4 regions of the Pseudomonas sp. P2S-1 genome follow, and region 2 is predicted to be linked to each of the others. Evidence: predicted binding sites of a transcription regulator. Region 2 holds the regulator's gene; each other region holds the start of a gene.

Region 1 (4,208 bases), 2.3 Mb from region 2:
ACGGAAATCGTTTAGCCCGGGCATTGTCCGAAGGTGCGATTAACCGGGAATTAAGCGCCCGGAGCGCTGCTGTCTTTCCCGGTCTGCGCGCTGCGGAGCAGCCCGAAAGCCTGACGCGAGCGTCAGTAGTCCCCACGCTTGCGGAAGGCCCAGCGCCCCGCCAGCGCGGTAAAGGTCGCCACCAGCACCACCAGCACCCAGAAGCCGTTGGGGTCCTCCGACAGCGGCACCCCGCCCACGTTCATGCCGAAGAAGCCGGCAATGATGTTGATCGGCAGCGCCAGCACCGTGACCACCGTCAGGGTGAACAGGGTGCGGTTGTTCTCCTCGGTCAGCTTGGCCGCGATCTCTTCCTGCAGCAGCTTGATCCGCTCGCCCAGCGCCGTGAGGTCGTTGATGATCACCGAGAACTCCTCGGTGGCCGCGCGCAATTGGCGGATGTCCTGCTCCTGCAGCCAGTCCGGCGGCCGGTTGAGCAGGCGCAGCAGCGAGCCCGGCTCCAGCGCCAGCAGGCGTTGCAGGCGCACCAGTACACGGCGCATGGCGCTGAGGTCGGCGCGGTTGTCGCTGAGGCGCTGGGACAGCAACTGGTCCTCGATGCGGTCAACGTTCATGGTGGTCTCGCGGACGATCTGGGTCAGTACATCGCCCTGGTCGCCGAACAGGTGCACCAGCAACTCGATGGTCGAGCTGAACTGCTCGCCACGCTTGACCGACGAACGCAGGCGATCCACCGAGTGCAGCGGCTGCAGGCGCGTACTCACCAGCAAGCGCGGACGTACGCAGGCCCACAGGGTGGAGACGTCGGACGAGACCATGCCGAAGTTGAACACCACATCGTTGACCACCGCGAGCAAGGCGGTGTCGGCGTGTTCGATGCGGGTCGAACGCGAGCCTTCGCGCAGGGTTTCGAAGAAGGTTTCCGGCAGGTCGAGGCTGCCCTTCATCCAGCGCTCGCAGGCGGCGTGGGCGAGGTTCATGTGCAGCCAGAGGAATTCCTCGGGGTCGCGGGGCGCGAGCATCAGCTCGCGGGCTTCGCTGGAATCGATCTCCCGCCCCGGCTGGCCGGGACGGAACACGAAGCCGTAGAGCAGGCCGTTGAGGTCGGCGTCCTGCTGATGGCCCTGGGTGGTGATCATGCGGGCTCTCGGCAAGGGAATCAGTGACGGGAAGAACCGCTATCCACGAGGCTGTGCAGCAGGCCGAAACGCAGGCCGGGCTCGGACGGGGTCATGTCCTCGATACCGAAGACCTTGAACGCCGCCAGCATGATCGCCAGGCCACCGGGGAGCATGCCCTGGCGATGGGCCTGCAGACCGCCAAGCTTGAGGCGCTTGACCTGGCCGGCATCGAGCAGGGCCAGGGACAGGCGCAACAGCCCGGCATAGGTGATGCCATCGCGCCCGCCCTCGTTCAGGCCATTGGCCTTGAGCACCCGGGACAGCATGCGCGCGGTGCCGGACGAGCCGATCGCCGCATGCCAGTCGTGTTCGCGGATATAACCATCGACCCGGGAGAACTCCAGGGTGGCGTGCTGCTCGGCCTGCTGCAGGGCGCGGCTGTCGACCCGGCCAGCGGGGAAATAGCGCTTGCCGAAGGTGCCGGAGCCGATGGTCAGGCTTTCGGTGAAGATCGGCTGCTTGCCGCGGCCGACGATCAGCTCGGTGGAGCCGCCGCCGATATCCACCACCAGGCGCGTGGTTTTCTCGCACGGCATGGTGTGGGCGATGCCGGAGAACACCAGCTCGGCTTCTTCCTGGCCGGAAATCACCCTGATGGGAAAGCCCAGGCGGGCCTCGGCGCCTTCCAGGAACACCGCTGCATTGCGCGCCTGGCGCACTGCGCTGGTGGCCACCGCGCGCACCCGCGCCTCCTTGAAGCCGCTGAGGTGTTTGCCGAAGCGCTCCAGGGCCTGCCAGCCGCGCTCCAGGGCGAGCTTGTCCAGCGACTCGTCACGCAGACCCTCGGCCAGGCGCACTGGCTCGCGCAGGCTTTTCACCTTGCGGATCAACGGGCGGCGGTTGCCGGGGATCTGCTGGCCGATGGTCATGCGGAAGGCGTTGGAACCGAGGTCCACGGCCGCAAACAGGGGGGCGCTGCCTTTCATGGGAGATGTCCTGATAGGTCCGACGGCCAATTCCGCGCCGGGCGCAAGCATGTTCGAATTTGATGGCAGGAATGTTACCTCTCGTTTCATGACACTTCGGTGACGCGTGCGCCCTCGAGCCTTCAGCTTTTCCCGGCCAGGCCGATGACCCTGTTACCTCCCCTCGCCTTGTGCCCGTCACTGAGGACTCGAAGATGCAGCTGACTCTAAAAACAAAACTGCTGTTGCTTGCCGTACTCCCCGTCCTGGTTTTCGCCCTGGTCATCAGTGGCGCCGCCGACCGGATCCTGCGCAACCTCGCCGAAAGCGAGATCAGCGAAACCCGCCAGCGCCTGCTGGATGAAAGCCGCCAGAGCCTCGAACACTACATGCAGATCGCCGTTGGCTCGGTCCAGGCCCTGTACGACGCCGCCCCCGCCGGCGACCTGGCCAGCCGAAGCGAAGCCATCGCCCTGCTGGCGAAGATCAAGTACGGCAAGGATGGCTACTTCTTCGCCCACGACTCCAACGTGGTCCGCCTGTTCCGTGGCGACAGCCCGGTGGACGTGGGCAAGAACCTCAGCGACCGCAAGGACGTCAACGGCGTGTTCATCAACCGCGAGCTGGTGCGGGTGGCCAAGGACGGCAGCCACTACGTCAACTACAGCTCGCCGCTGCCGGGCAACGAAAGCGTGCAGGTGCCGAAGCTGGCCTACAGCCTCTACCTGCCGAAATGGGACATGGCCGTCGGGACCGCAGTGAACCTGGACAACATCGAGCTGCGCATCACCGAGCTGCGCGCCGAGATCGACCAGCGCATCGACTCGATCCTCACCAGCATCATCGCCATCGCCGCGGTGCTCCTGGTGATCCTCGGCATCGCCGGGCTGATGCTCAGCAACACCCTGCTCAAGCCGCTCAAGGCGATGAAGGACAACCTCGACGCCATCGCCGACGGCGACGGCGACCTGACCCATCGCCTGCGCGCCGGCAACGACGAACTGGGCCAGTTGGCCGGCTCGTTCAACCGTTTCGTCGAGAAGATCCAGGGCCTGGTGCGCCAGGTGGTCGAGGTCAGTGGCGAGCTGTCGACCCTGGTCGAAGCCGTGGAGAGCCAGAGCCGTCGCTCGGAGCGGGCAATGGAAGCCCAGCGCCACGAAACCACTCAGGTGGCCACGGCGATCAACCAGATGTCCGCCGCCGCCCAGGAAGTGGCCCACAGCGCGCAGAACGCCGCCCAGGCCGCCCAGGAAACCGACAGCCAGGGCCAGCAGGCGCGGCAGGTGGTAGACGGCAGCATCAAGCGCATTCATGCGCTGGTGGAGAACATTCGCGGCAGCGGCACCTCGCTGGACAGCCTGCAGCAGGACGTGCAGTCCATCGTCGGGGTGCTCGGGGTGATCCGCTCGATTGCCGAGCAGACCAACCTCCTGGCCCTCAACGCCGCCATCGAGGCAGCCCGGGCCGGTGAGGCCGGGCGTGGTTTCGCCGTGGTTGCCGATGAGGTACGCGGGCTGGCCAGCCGGACCCAGCAGAGCACCCAGGAAATCCAGGTGATGATCGATCGTCTGACCACCGGCACCCATTCGGCGGTGGAGTCGATGCGCAACTCCTGCGAAGCCGGCGACAGCACCCGCGACCAGGCCAGCGAGGCCGGGGTGTCGCTGGATGCCATGGCGGGGTTGATTGGCACCATCAGCTCGATGAACGCGCAGATCGCCAGTGCGGCGGAGGAACAGACGGCCGTGGCCGAGGAGATCAACCGCAGCGTGCACCAGATCGCCCAGGCGGTGGACAGCGTGGCCGAGCAGACCCGGCAGGGGGCTCAGACGGCGCAGAGTCTTTCGGCGCTGGAGGGGCATCTGCGGGCGTTGGTGAAGCAGTTCCGGATCTAGTGCTCTTTCGGGCCTCATCGCTGGCAAGCCAGCTCCCACAGGGTCAGCACAAACCTTGAGACTTGTGCAGTACCTGTGGGAGCTGGCTTGCCAGCGATAGGGCCTGGGAGAACGCCCAATTCCTCAGCTCCGATCCCCACCCTTGCTGTCCCCCGGCCCGCCCTTGGGCGCCTTGGCCGGCCCGACCGGATCCACCTGTGGATCCTCGAGATCCGGCGAATCCGGAT
Region 2 (4,208 bases):
ACCGATCGAGGAGGGCGGGGTGATCGCCATGGTCGGCCCGGCCGGCATGGGCAAGACCACCACCCTGGCCAAGCTCGCCGCACGCTACGTGCTCAAGTACGGCGCGCAGAACCTGGCCCTGGTGAGCATGGACAGTTTCCGCATCGGCGCGCAGGAGCAGCTCAAGACCCTGGGCCGCATCCTCAACGTCTCGGTGACCCACGTCGACCCCGGCCAGTCCCTGGCCCAGGCGCTGGAGCCGCTGCTGCGCAAGCGCGTGGTACTGATCGACACCGCCGGCCTGCAGGCCAGCGACCCGGCCCTGCGCATGCAGCTGGAAACCCTGGCTGGCCGTGGCATCCATGCCAAGAACTACCTGGTCCTGGCCACTACCAGCCAGAAGCAGGTGCTGACCGCCGCCTACCACAGCTACAAGCGCTGCGGCCTGGCCGGTTGCATCCTGACCAAACTCGATGAAACCGCCAGCCTGGGAGAAGTCCTCAGCCTGGTGATCAACCAGGAACTGCCGGTGGCCTATCTCACCGATGGCCCGCGCATTCCTGACGACCTGCACCTGCCGCGGCGGCACCAGTTGGTGAGCCGCGCGGTGAGTGTGCAGATGCAGGACGATCCGAGCGAGGAGGCCATGGCCGACATGTTCGCCGACCTGTACCACAGTGACGGCAAGCGAGTCGGCTGAGGTGGAGATGTATCAGTTGCAAAGTACCTACATCACAGGGTTCGCGTGGCAGCTCAAGGTTGTCGCCAGCGCGTCCCGTCATGTGGCCTCGGTCTAAGCAAGACAAGGTAAAGAACAAATATGGGTAGCATGCATCCCGTACAGGTGATCGCCGTGACCGGCGGCAAAGGTGGCGTTGGCAAGACCAACGTGTCGGTGAACCTCTCGCTGGCACTGGCCGAGCTCGGCCGTCGCGTCATGCTGCTGGACGCCGACCTTGGCCTGGCCAATGTCGACGTACTGCTCGGGCTCACCCCCAAACGCACCCTGGCCGACGTCATCGAAGGCCGCTGCGAGCTGCGCGACGTGCTCCTGCAGGGGCCCGGCGGCGTGCGCATCGTTCCGGCGGCCTCGGGCACCCAGAGCATGGTGCACCTGGCCCCGGCCCAGCACGCCGGCCTGATCCAGGCCTTCAGCGAAATCGGCGACAACCTCGACGTGCTGGTGATCGACACCGCCGCGGGTATCGGTGACTCGGTGGTCAGCTTCGTCCGTGCGGCCCAGGAAGTCCTGCTGGTGGTCTGCGACGAACCCACCTCGATCACCGACGCCTACGCCCTGATCAAGTTGCTCAACCGCGACTACGGCATGAGCCGTTTCCGCGTCCTCGCCAACATGGCGCAGAGCCCGCAGGAAGGGCGCAACCTGTTCGCCAAGTTGACCAAGGTCACGGATCGCTTCCTCGATGTCGCCCTACAATACGTCGGTGCCGTGCCCTACGACGAGTGCGTGCGCAAGGCTGTGCAGAAGCAGCGAGCGGTCTATGAAGCCTTCCCGCGTTCCAAGTGCGCGCTGGCGTTCAAGGCGATCGCCCAGAAGGTCGATACCTGGCCGCTGCCGGCCAACCCGCGCGGCCACCTGGAGTTCTTCGTCGAGCGTCTGGTACAGCCGACCAGTGCAGGACCCGTGCTATGAACGCCAGCGGCTACCGGATGTACAGCAAGTCTTCGCGTGACGCCCAGTACGAGCTGATCGAGCGCTATGCACCGCTGGTCAAGCGTATCGCCTACCACCTGCTGGCGCGCTTGCCGGCCAGTGTGCAGGTGGAGGATCTGATCCAGGCCGGGATGATCGGCCTGCTCGAAGTCTCGAACAAGTACGACTCGAGCAAGGGCGCCAGTTTCGAGACCTATGCCGGCATCCGTATCCGCGGCGCCATGCTCGACGAAGTCCGTAAAGGCGACTGGGCACCGCGCTCGGTACACCGCAATACCCGCATGGTCAGCGACGCGATTCGTGCAATTGAAGCAAAAACCGGCCGTGACGCTAAAGATCACGAGGTTGCTGCCGAACTTCAATTGAGTCTCGATGATTACTACGGGATTTTGAACGATACCTTGGGCAGTCGCCTGTTCAGCTTCGACGACCTGTTGCAGGACGGCGAGCATGAAGGACTGCACGAGGATGGCGCCAGTGCCCAGCTCGAGCCTTCGCGCGATCTGGAAGACGAGCGCTTCCAGGCAGCCTTGGCCGATGCCATCGCCAACCTGCCGGAACGCGAGCGTCTGGTCCTGGCCCTGTACTACGACGAAGAGCTGAACCTCAAGGAAATCGGTGAGGTCCTGGGGGTCAGCGAATCGCGCGTCAGCCAGTTGCATAGCCAGTGCGCGGCCCGTCTGCGCAGCCGGCTGGGGGAGTGGCGGGCGCGTTGAACCTGGTTCGATGCAGTCGTGACAACGTGGTAGCCGGAATTGATTGAATGCGCGCTCAGCGCTGGGCGCGTTAAAGACTGCTTGGAGGTCTAATTGAACAAAGATATGAAAATCCTCATCGTCGACGACTTTTCGACGATGCGGCGGATCATCAAGAACCTGCTGCGTGACCTGGGCTTCACCAACACGTCCGAGGCGGATGACGGCACGACCGCGCTACCCATGCTTGAAAGCGGTAATTTCGACTTCCTGGTCACCGACTGGAACATGCCGGGCATGACCGGTATCGACCTGCTGCGCACCGTCCGTGCACACGAGCGCCTGAAGCACCTGCCGGTGCTGATGGTGACCGCCGAAGCCAAGCGCGAGCAGATCATCGAAGCCGCCCAGGCCGGGGTCAACGGCTACGTCGTGAAGCCTTTCACCGCCCAGGTGCTGAAAGAGAAAATCGAAAAGATCTTCGAACGCGTCAACGCTTGATGCGTGAACGGGGGCGCTATGGACCATAAAGAATCATCTTTGGGCGACTTCGAAGTCACCCTGAAGAAACATGCCCAGGAGCTGGTCGAGAGCCTCGAGCGAGGCCAGTTCGGCGACGCGGTGCAACTGATCCATCAGCTGAACCAGACCCGTGACCGCGGCCTGTACCAGGAAGTCGGCAAGCTCACGCGCGAGCTGCACAGTGCGATCGTCAGTTTCCAGATCGACACGCACATGCCGCAGGCCGAGGAAATATCCCAGATCACCGACGCCACCGAGCGCCTGGCCTATGTGGTCAAGCTCACCGAGGCGGCGGCGAACCGCACCATGGACCTGGTCGAACAAGGGACACCCGTGCTCCACGAGCTGGGTGACGAAGCCAAGGCGCTGCACGCCGATTGGCAGCGCTTCATGCGCAGGGAAGTGGCAGCGTCGGAGTTCCGTGATCTGGTCCAGCGTGTCGACAGGTTCCTGGCGCGCAGCGTCGAGGACAGTCACACCGTCAGTGGCTACTTCAACGATATTCTCCTGGCCCAGGACTATCAGGACCTGACCGGCCAGGTGATCAAGCGGGTGACCTCGCTGGTCACCGAAGTCGAGAAGAACCTGCTCAAGCTGGTGTTGATGGCCAGCCAGGTCGATCGCTTCGCCGGGATCGAGCATGACCGCCGCGAGCTACATGCTGAAAAAGACGAAAGTAAACATCCGACTCGGGGTGAAGGACCACAGATTCATGCCGATAAACGTGAAGATGTCGTGTCCGGTCAGGACGATGTCGATGATCTGCTGTCCAGCCTGGGTTTTTAGGGAGCACGTTTGATGAGCTTCGGCGCCGATGAAGAAATCCTTCAGGATTTCCTGGTAGAGGCCGGCGAAATTCTTGAGCAACTGTCCGAACAACTGGTCGAGCTGGAAAGCCGTCCGGACGATGCGGACCTGCTCAATGCAATCTTTCGCGGTTTTCACACTGTAAAAGGGGGCGCCGGCTTCCTCCAGCTCAACGAGCTGGTGGAGTGCTGTCATATCGCCGAGAACGTTTTCGACATCCTGCGCAAGGGAGAGCGCCGGGTCGATTCCGAACTGATGGACGTGGTCCTGGAAGCCCTGGACACGGTCAACAGCATGTTCGGCCAGGTGCGCGAGCGCACCGATATCACCCCGGCCACCCCTGAGTTGCTGGGCGCCCTGGCGCGCCTGGCCGAACCTGCGGGTGCCGCGCCGGCGGCGCCGGTCGCCGCGCCCGAGCCTGTCGTGGTCGCCGCCGCGGAGCCGGTGGCGGCCTCGGGTGATATCACCGACAGCGAGTTCGAGCAGTTGCTCGATTCCCTCGGCGCCATGCCTGACGAGGCGCCTGCCGC
Region 3 (4,208 bases), 1.3 Mb from region 2:
CTGGCGGCTGACCCAGTTGCGTGCGCTTGGGATCGACGAAGCGGGCACCGGGAAGATGGCCGCTGCCGTAGCGGTTGACGCTGGTCAGGTCGACCAGGATCAACTCCGGCGAAGCGAGGCGCGGCTGCAGGTCTGCCGGTTCGATCACCAGGGGCAAGCCGGAAAAGTCAGTCATCCAGAAACTCCAGAGCGGAACAGAGGGTGGCGATTGTAGCGCAGGGTCAGGCGCCGCGGTTGCTGAAGGTGGCGAGGGCGCGCTCCAGGCACTGGGCCGTCCTGGCGAAGGCCTGGACGCTGACTTCGGAGAACGGGCCGCCGCCCTGGTCGGCCATCAGCAGCATGATCACCTTGCCGTTGTTCGACAGCGAACGCAGCAGCAGGTGTTCGCCACGGAACAGCACGCGCAGGCTGCCTGGAAGCAGGGCGGAGAACTGCGCGTGGTTCTGCGGGGTGAGGCGAAGTTGTGCCGATTGTGTAAGCAGGCGTTGCAGCAATTTGCTCTGTTCCACCGGTACCGTGAGGCTGGCGGCCTGTTGCGGCAGGCCCGCCAACTGGTGGACGCGCAGGTAGCTTTGGGTCTTGTCGCACATCAACAGCAGCACCCGTTTCATCCCGCAGGCCTGCAGGGCTTCGCGGGCGTAGGTGGTCAGGTGCATGGCGTTGGAGAACGGGCTCGGCTCGGCGAGCAGGTCGGCGCAGTATTTGCGCCAGTCGCCGAGGGCCTTGGTGTCCGGGGTGCTCGCCTGCTGCATGCCGCGCGGGATGTAGCGGGCATCGACGGGCCAGAGCAGCATCTGCGCCGGATGGAATACGCCTTGCAGCCCATGCTTGCGCGCACTGGCCGCCGCCTGCTGGTGGTTCTGCACCTGGACGTCTTCGAGCGCTGCCTGCAGGTACAGGCTGATCAGCTGTTGCCAGCGGCGGATATGGGCGCCGGTCCAGGCATGCTGCGCGGCCAGGGCCACGCCGTTGGCCAGCATCACGGTGTTGGCCGGATGGTTCAGCCAGCGCCGCAGTTCCGGGTCGGCATCCAGCTTCTGTTGCTGGCGCAGCGAGCTTTTGTGCAGGCGGGCGATGTGCATGACCTTGGCCAGCGAGCGGCGCTCTTCCTGCAACAGGTGATAGCCCTGGGTGACCCAGGTCGGCAGGTGCCAGAACTCGGCGAGGGCCTGGCAGAGGCTGAGCAGGCGCACGCCGAACAGCTCGCGCTCGACCTTGGGGGCCGGCTCGCCGCGATGGACCACGCGCACTTCCCATTCTTCCAGCAGTTGCGGATGGGTCAGGGCCAGCGGCCAGAGGGGCGAAAGAAACAGCAGGCTGCCCCAGTGGATGTCCTGCCAGAGCCGCGCCAGGCGGCTGGCGAACAGGCCGCTGGCCTGCTGGCTGGCGTGCTGGCTGATCATCTGCAATTGGCGCAGGGCCAGGGGGATCTGTTCGACGGGCGCGGTCGGCAGGCGCTGCATCAAGGCATCGACGCGGGCCAGGCCGAGACGGTTGAGCGCGACCTCGAGATTCTCTGCCGGCTCGGCGATGGTGGCGTGGGTATGCCGATTCGCTTCGCGCATTACCCCAAGCACCAAAGCCGGACTATCCTGCATCACTTCGGCAATGTCGCGCAGCGAACGGCGGCTGTCCGCGAGCGCTTCTTTCACGCGGTCGTGGCTATGGCACGGGACCGGTAGAGGGGTACCGTCCAGTAGTTTGATCCAGGCGTCTAGAGTCTTCGGATTCGTAGTTGGCACGATGGTTTCACTAAGCATGCTGGAAGTGGGCCAAGCTGGCTTTTCGCCTTGACTGGCTATAGTCTGGCGCAGAACTGCCGATAAGTAGAAGAAGAGATTTACTAACTTCCGTCCTCACCCAAGACCCCGACAGTAAGTGCTTTCTATCTATGGCTAAAATTATCGGCATCATTGTCGTATTCGCGAGCGTGCTAGGCGGATACGTACTCTCCCACGGCAAGATCGCAGCCCTGATCCAGCCTTTCGAGGTGCTGATCATCGGCGGTGCCGCTTTCGGTGCGTTCCTGCAGGCCAACCCTGGCTATATGACCATGCATGTGGTGAAAAAGTCGCTGAGCATGTTCAGCAGCCGCTTTTCCCACGCCTTCTATATAGAAGTGCTCGGCCTGGTCTACGAGATCCTCAACAAGAGCCGCCGCGAAGGCATGATGGCGATCGAGGGCGACATCGAGGATGCCGCGGCGAGCCCCATCTTCGCCAAATACCCGGCGGTGCTGAAGGACGAGCGCATGACCGCGTACGTCTGTGACTACCTGCGCATCATGTCCACCGGCAACATGGCTCCCCATGAGCTGGAAGGCCTGTTCGACATGGAACTGCTGAGCATGAAGGAAGAGCTGGAGCACCCGTCCCACGCGGTGACCGGTATCGCCGACGGCATGCCCGGTTTCGGTATCGTCGCAGCGGTACTGGGTATCGTGGTGACCATGGCCTCGCTGGGCGAGGGTGACCAGGCGGCCATCGGCATGCACGTAGGTGCGGCGCTGGTGGGTACCTTCTTCGGTATTCTCGCGGCCTACGGCTTCTTCGGCCCGCTGGCGACCTCCCTGGCCCACGATGCCAAGGAAGAGCTGAACACCTACGAAGCGATCAAGGCCTCCCTGGTGGCGTCGGCCTCCGGCATGCCGCCTTCGCTGGCCGTGGAATTCGGACGCAAGGTGCTCTATCCGAAGCACCGTCCGAGCTTCGCCGAGCTGGAACAAGCAGTCCGCGGTCGCTGATCCATGGAAAATAATCAGCCGATTATCATCAAGCGCGTCAAGCGCTTCGGCGGCGGCCATCATGGTGGTGCGTGGAAGATCGCCTTCGCCGACTTCGCCACGGCGATGATGGCGTTCTTCCTCGTGCTCTGGCTGCTGTCCACGGCCACGCCGGAACAGAAGATCGCCATCGCCGGCTATTTCAAGGACCCGATCGGGTTCTCGGAAAGTGGCACGCCGTACATCATCGACCTCGGTGGCTCGCCCGAGCTGGCACCGGAAAAGACCATCAACCCGGAACAGCAGGCGGCGCCGACACCGGAAAGCAGCGTGGTCAGCCCGGAGCAGGCCGAGAGCCTGGCCGAGCAGGTCGAGCGCGAGCGCCTTGAGCTGGTCCTGCAGGAACTGCAGAACAAGGTCGAGCAGAGTCCGGAGCTACAGAAGTTCAAGGACCAGATTCTCTTCGAGATCACCCAGGACGGCCTGCGCATCCAGATCGTCGATGCCGAGAACCGGCCGATGTTCGACCTCGGCAGTGCGCGGCTGAAGCCGTATTTCGAAGACATCCTGCTGGCCATGGCCGACACCATCAAGACGGTGCCGAACAAGATCAGCGTCAGTGGCCATACCGATGCCAAGCCGTATTCCGGCAGCGGCGAGTTCGGCAACTGGGAACTCTCGGCCAACCGCGCCAACGCCGCGCGGCGTGCGCTGGTCGCCGGTGGTTATCCGGACGGGCAGGTGGCGCGGGTGGTGGGTTATGCCTCCTCGTCGCTGTTCGACCGCGAGCATCCGCAGAACCCGGTGAACCGGCGCATCGATATCGTGGTGCTGACCAAGAAGGCGCAGCGGGCGATCGAGGGCGAGCAGTCGCCAACGGACGGTCAGCAGGCCCCTGCGACCAACTCGGATGTCACTCCGGCGGCACCGGGTGCTGCGGCGCCCGCCGAGCCGGTGCCAGAACCGATGCAGCCGCAGGAGTTGCGCCAGAAGCTGAATATCTTCGAGGACGGTACCTTGAAGATGGACGAGCCAGGCAAGCAGCAGTAAGCGAGCCGCAATGAAAAGCCCGCCCGGAGCGATCCCGGCGGGCTTTTTTGAGCCTCAAGCTTTAAGCCGCAAGCTGCAAGAAAAAGCCGCCGCGCCGCAGACTGCTCTTTCTTGCCACTTAAGGCTTATAGCTTGCTGCTTTCAGAAGCCCCGGCGCAGGCGGGCCTTCAGGTCCGTGTGGAAAAACTCCGCATTATTACGATTGGTCTCCGCCGCATCCTTGCTGATCGCCCGGCGGAAGGTCTGCTCATCGTGGTAGGCACTGACGAACAGGTCGATATGCTCGCGCCGGGTCAGGGTCGGCCAGCGCTCCAGATAGCCGGGCTGGCTGCCTTCGCACTGGTAGAACGCCAGGCGACGGTTGAGCTGGGTCGCGCTGCCGAGGCTGAAGGGTATCCACCACTCATCCCCGCCACCCTGGCCAAGCACGGTGATC
Region 4 (4,208 bases), 2.3 Mb from region 2:
GACGAAGGCCGACCAGGAGAAGTCCGCCTGACGCGGCGCGGTATCGGCCTCCAGCAACAGCGGCGCGGCGAAACCCAGCAGGCCCAGGACCAGCGCCAGCAGTGGTGCCAGCAGCACTTGGGCGCGATGCAGCAAGGGCGGGCCGAGCAGCGCCAGCACCGCGCTCAGCAGCAACGCCAGCGCCAGCCAGTGACCGGGCGACCCGGGCAGCAGGTGGAGGGCCATGCGCGTGAGGATTTGCAGATGCAGCGTGTGCAGGATCAGGGCCAGGGGCAGCAACAGGGCTGTGCCGAGGAACGCGGGCTGGCGCCGGGCGACCAGGCTGCCGAGCAAGACGCCGGGGATGATCGCCAGCAGTGATAGCCAGAAGCCTAGGCCTTGCAACGGACCGACGAAGCCGATGGCAAGCGGACCGGGCAGGAAATTGCTGGTGAACCAGAACGCGGCGCTCTGGCGGGGCGGGGCGGACATGGCGGCCTCAAGGGAGTTTCGAGGGCGCGAGGGTAGGGGAAGCCGGGGAGGTTTACCGGAGGGAAATGATTCAAAACGTGCAGGGGAAAAGGCGGGGGATTACCGGGGAATCAGGGGTTTCCTGGGGATTTTCCGAGGATTTGTAGGAATTGGTTTTGTGGGGGTGTAGGTGGGGCTTCAGGGATGCCGGATGGTGTGGTGAATTCCTGATATCACTGTCGATATTTATGGCCCTATCGCTGGCAAGCCAGCTCCCACAGTGACCGCGTGCACCGCTGGACCTGTGGGAGCTGGCTTGCCAGCGATAGGGCCCTGACAGACGAAGCAGGTCTCAGACCCTGAACCGCCCCACCAGGTTATTCAGGTCCACCGCCAGCCGCGACAGCTCGGCACTGGCCGCACTGGTCTGATGAGCACCGGTCGCCGACTGCACCGACAGGTCATTGATATTCACCAGGTTGCGGTCCACTTCCCGCGCGACCTGGGCCTGCTCTTCGGCGGCGCTGGCGATCACCAGGTTGCGTTCGTTGATCTGCGCCACCGCCCCGGTGATGGTATCCAGCGCACTGCCGGCACCCCGGGCGATATTCAGGGTCGATTCGGCGCGCTCGGTGCTATTGCGCATCGAACTGACCGCCTGTTCCGTGCCGCCCTGGATGCTGCTGACCATGCGCTCGATTTCCTGGGTGGACTGCTGGGTGCGGTGCGCCAGGGCCCGCACTTCATCCGCCACCACGGCGAAACCACGCCCGGCCTCGCCGGCCCGCGCCGCTTCGATCGCCGCGTTGAGGGCCAGCAGGTTGGTCTGGTCGGCCAGACCACGGATTACGTCCAGCACCTTGCCGATATCCCGCGACTGCTCGGCCAGGTTGCCGACCAGCACGGACGTGCTCTGCACATCGGTGCTCATGCGTTCGATGGCGCTGACGGTCTCCAGCACCAGGTCGCGGCCGTCAGTGGCCGAGCGGGTGGCTTCGGCGGAGGCTTCGGAGGTGCTGACCGCGTTGCGCGCGACTTCTTCCACCGCGCTGGTCATCTCGGTGACCGCCGTGGCCGCCTGCTGGATTTCGTTGTTCTGCTGCTGCAGGCCACGGGCACTTTCGTCAGTGACGCTGTTCAGTTCCTCGGCAGCCGAAGCCAGCTGGGTGGCGGAGCCGGAGATCTGCTGCAGGGTGTCGCGCAGTTGCTCCTGCATGGTGGCGATGGCCTGTTGCAGGCGGGTGGCTTCGTCGTTGCCTTCCGGGCGGATGCTGTGGGTCAGGTTGCCGCTGGCGATCTGCTCGGCCACACCGAGCACCTCGTTCATCGGCTTGACGATGCTGCGGGTCAGGACGATGGCGCAGAGGAAGGTCAGCACCGTGGCCGCCACCAGCAGGATGATGACCAGGGTAAAGGCGGTGGAGTACTGGTCGGCGGCGGCCAGGTTGATGTCGCGGGTCTGCTCGGTGTTGATCTTGACCAGTTTGTCCATGGCGCTGGTGATCTGGTCCATGGTCTGCAGCAGGTCACGGTTGATCATCTCGCGGATCGCCGGCAGGTCATTGGCCTGGGACAGCTGGACCAGGCGCGCCTCCTGCTGGCGGTACTGGCCGAGGACCTGGACGAACTGGTTGTACAGTGCCCGTTCTTCATCGGCGGCGATCAGCGGTTCGTAGACCTTGCGCGCCACATCGATCTGCGCGTTACGCTCGTTCAACTGGGTGTAGCTGTTCTGCACCACGTCCGGCTCGCGATTGATCATCAGGCGGTAGGACAGGGTACGCAGGCGCAGGGTCAGCAGGTTGATCTGGTCGAGGGCCTTGATGCTTGGCACCGTGACCTGCTCGATGGACTCGCCGGCATCACGGATCTTGCTCATCTGGGTCAGGGCGAAGACGCCCAGGGCCAGCATCAGCGCACCGATCAAGGCGAACCCCAGCAGTGCACGCGGGGCGATATTCATATTGCGTAGGGACATGGGTCGTATCCGGCTCAGAAAGGAACGCGATCCATGCGCAAGTTATTAGTGCTGCATTGCCTATCGGTCATAGGCAGGCGGACTTGAGTGTTTGTCGGACAAAATCCTGGGCCGTTGATCGACTTTTCTCCGACCGAAGGGCGGAACTGAGTGACCCATGTCAGGTCAATGTGCACCAGCGCGGGGCTCTGGCCCCGATATTTCTGGCGGGTCGGGCACGTTTTCTTTATCGTGTGCGCCCCCGATTTACCCCTCCCTGGAGATGGTCACCATGCTGGACAACACCCTGAGTCAACTGGAACAACTGGTCGGCGAACTGCTGCAGAAGAATCAGCAACTGGCCGAGCGCAATGCGCAACTGGACAACGAACTGGCCCAGGCCAAGGACGAGAACGAAAGCCTGCAACTGAGCCTGATGGAACAGGAAGAGAAATACGGTGCCACCAACGCCCGTATCCAGGCCCTGATCGAGCGTGCCAGCGGTACCGTTAGCGCATGAACGAGACCGGGCAGTCGATCAATGTCGTCTCGATCATGGGCAACGACTATTCGATCAAGGCCCCGGAGGGTCAGGAGAAGGTGCTGGCTGAAGCGGTGCGGATGCTCAAGGCGTCCCTGGCCGACACCAAGCGCAGCTACCCTTCGCTGATCGGCGACAAATTGCTGGTTCTCGCGGCCCTGAACCTGTGTTCGCAGCAGATCGCGCTGCAGCAGGCGCACCAGCAGACCCTCGACCGTTATCAAGAGCAAGTCAGCGCCACGGTCGAAGCAATTTCCCAGGCGATCGAAAACGCCTGATTTCCCACTGCTTGTGGGGGCTGTACCGGCCTCATCGCTGGCAAGCCAGCTCCCACAGGTTCTGAGTGATCCCCGACTTTTTCTCACCGACCCTACTTTTTGTCAGGGATATTGGGGTGCCCGTCTGGAAATATCGTATACCTATGTTGTATACAATTGGCCTGTCATTTGCAGTACAGGTTTTTATTTCCTCGAGGGACACCCATGCACTTCTGGCGGCGCAGTATCCAATGGCAATTGATTGCAAGCATGGGCGCAGCCCTGCTGGTGAGCATTCTGATCGTGGTCGGGGTCTATTCCGTGGCGGTCAATCGCCTGACCGAGCGTTACCTGGTGGACACGGCGCTGCCGGCCAGCATTGAGGCGATTCGTAACGACATCGACCGCATGCTCACGCGGCCGCTGGTGGCCGCTGCCGATATCGCCTACAACCCCATGCTGCGCGACTGGCTGGCCGCCGGCGAAGACCCGGCCCAGGCTCCGGCGGTGGTCGAGTACCTGGAGACCATGCGCAGGAACAACAAGGCCTTCACCTCGGTGTACGCCTCGACCCTGAGCAACCACTACTACAACGAGAAGGGTCTGGATCGTACCCTCAGCCGCAGCAATCCTGTGGACAAGTGGTTCTACGGCTTCGTCGACAGCGGCGACCCGCGCATGCTCAACATCGATACCGACACCAGCACCGGCGAGCTGGCGCTGTTCATCGACTACCGGGTGGAGAAGGACGGCAAGCTGGTGGGTGTCGGCGGGCTGGGCCTGCGCATGACCGAGATGTCCGAACTGATCCACAACTTCAGCTTCGGCGAGCGCGGGCGGGTGATGCTGGTGCGCAACGATGGGCTGATCCAGGTCCATCCGCAGACTGAACACGGCGGCAAGCGGCAACTGGCCGAGCAGATCGGCGAGGCGGCGGCGCAGACCATCCTGCTCAACCACGAGGGCTTCGAGAATGTGCGCTTCGAGCGTGATGGCGAAACCT

What was found. Region 2 encodes FliA, which starts transcription of late flagellar genes. Its sites were predicted from a motif close to CTAAAGTTTNNNNNNNNNNNGCCGNTAA; they were not measured.
Region 1: AC2CQI_RS09335 (methyl-accepting chemotaxis protein) is a predicted target of FliA. The motif match lies at 2,228-2,255, and genes of this name have one in related genera.
Region 3: motA (flagellar motor stator protein MotA) is a predicted target of FliA. The motif match lies at 1,799-1,826, and genes of this name have one in related genera.
Region 4: AC2CQI_RS18440 (methyl-accepting chemotaxis protein) is a predicted target of FliA. The motif match lies at 2,489-2,516, and genes of this name have one in related genera.

Annotation. Positions count from the first base shown of each region.
Region 1 is NZ_CM170068.1:2,111,119-2,115,326, forward strand. Features, by position in the region: gene AC2CQI_RS09325 (transporter) at 123-1,139, opposite strand; gene AC2CQI_RS09330 (Ppx/GppA phosphatase family protein) at 1,160-2,107, opposite strand; gene AC2CQI_RS09335 (methyl-accepting chemotaxis protein) at 2,302-3,981, shown strand; gene AC2CQI_RS09340 (DUF6021 family protein) at 4,105-4,208, opposite strand, start outside.
Region 2 is NZ_CM170068.1:6,422,640-6,426,847, forward strand. Features, by position in the region: gene flhF (flagellar biosynthesis GTPase FlhF) at 1-679, shown strand, start outside; gene fleN (flagellar synthesis regulator FleN) at 800-1,633, shown strand; gene fliA (RNA polymerase sigma factor FliA) at 1,630-2,370, shown strand; gene AC2CQI_RS28960 (chemotaxis response regulator CheY) at 2,476-2,850, shown strand; gene AC2CQI_RS28965 (protein phosphatase CheZ) at 2,869-3,657, shown strand; gene AC2CQI_RS28970 (chemotaxis protein CheA) at 3,670-4,208, shown strand, end outside.
Region 3 is NZ_CM170068.1:5,100,038-5,104,245, forward strand. Features, by position in the region: gene AC2CQI_RS22870 (rhodanese-like domain-containing protein) at 1-175, opposite strand, end outside; gene AC2CQI_RS22875 (HDOD domain-containing protein) at 222-1,760, opposite strand; gene motA (flagellar motor stator protein MotA) at 1,892-2,743, shown strand; gene motB (flagellar motor protein MotB) at 2,747-3,772, shown strand; gene AC2CQI_RS22890 (toll/interleukin-1 receptor domain-containing protein) at 3,914-4,208, opposite strand, start outside.
Region 4 is NZ_CM170068.1:4,121,620-4,125,827, reverse strand. Features, by position in the region: gene AC2CQI_RS18445 (hypothetical protein) at 1-471, opposite strand, end outside; gene AC2CQI_RS18440 (methyl-accepting chemotaxis protein) at 803-2,428, opposite strand; gene AC2CQI_RS18435 (MreC domain-containing protein) at 2,700-2,927, shown strand; gene AC2CQI_RS18430 (cell division protein ZapA) at 2,924-3,226, shown strand; partial or broken gene AC2CQI_RS18425 (PDC sensor domain-containing protein) at 3,431-4,208, shown strand, end outside.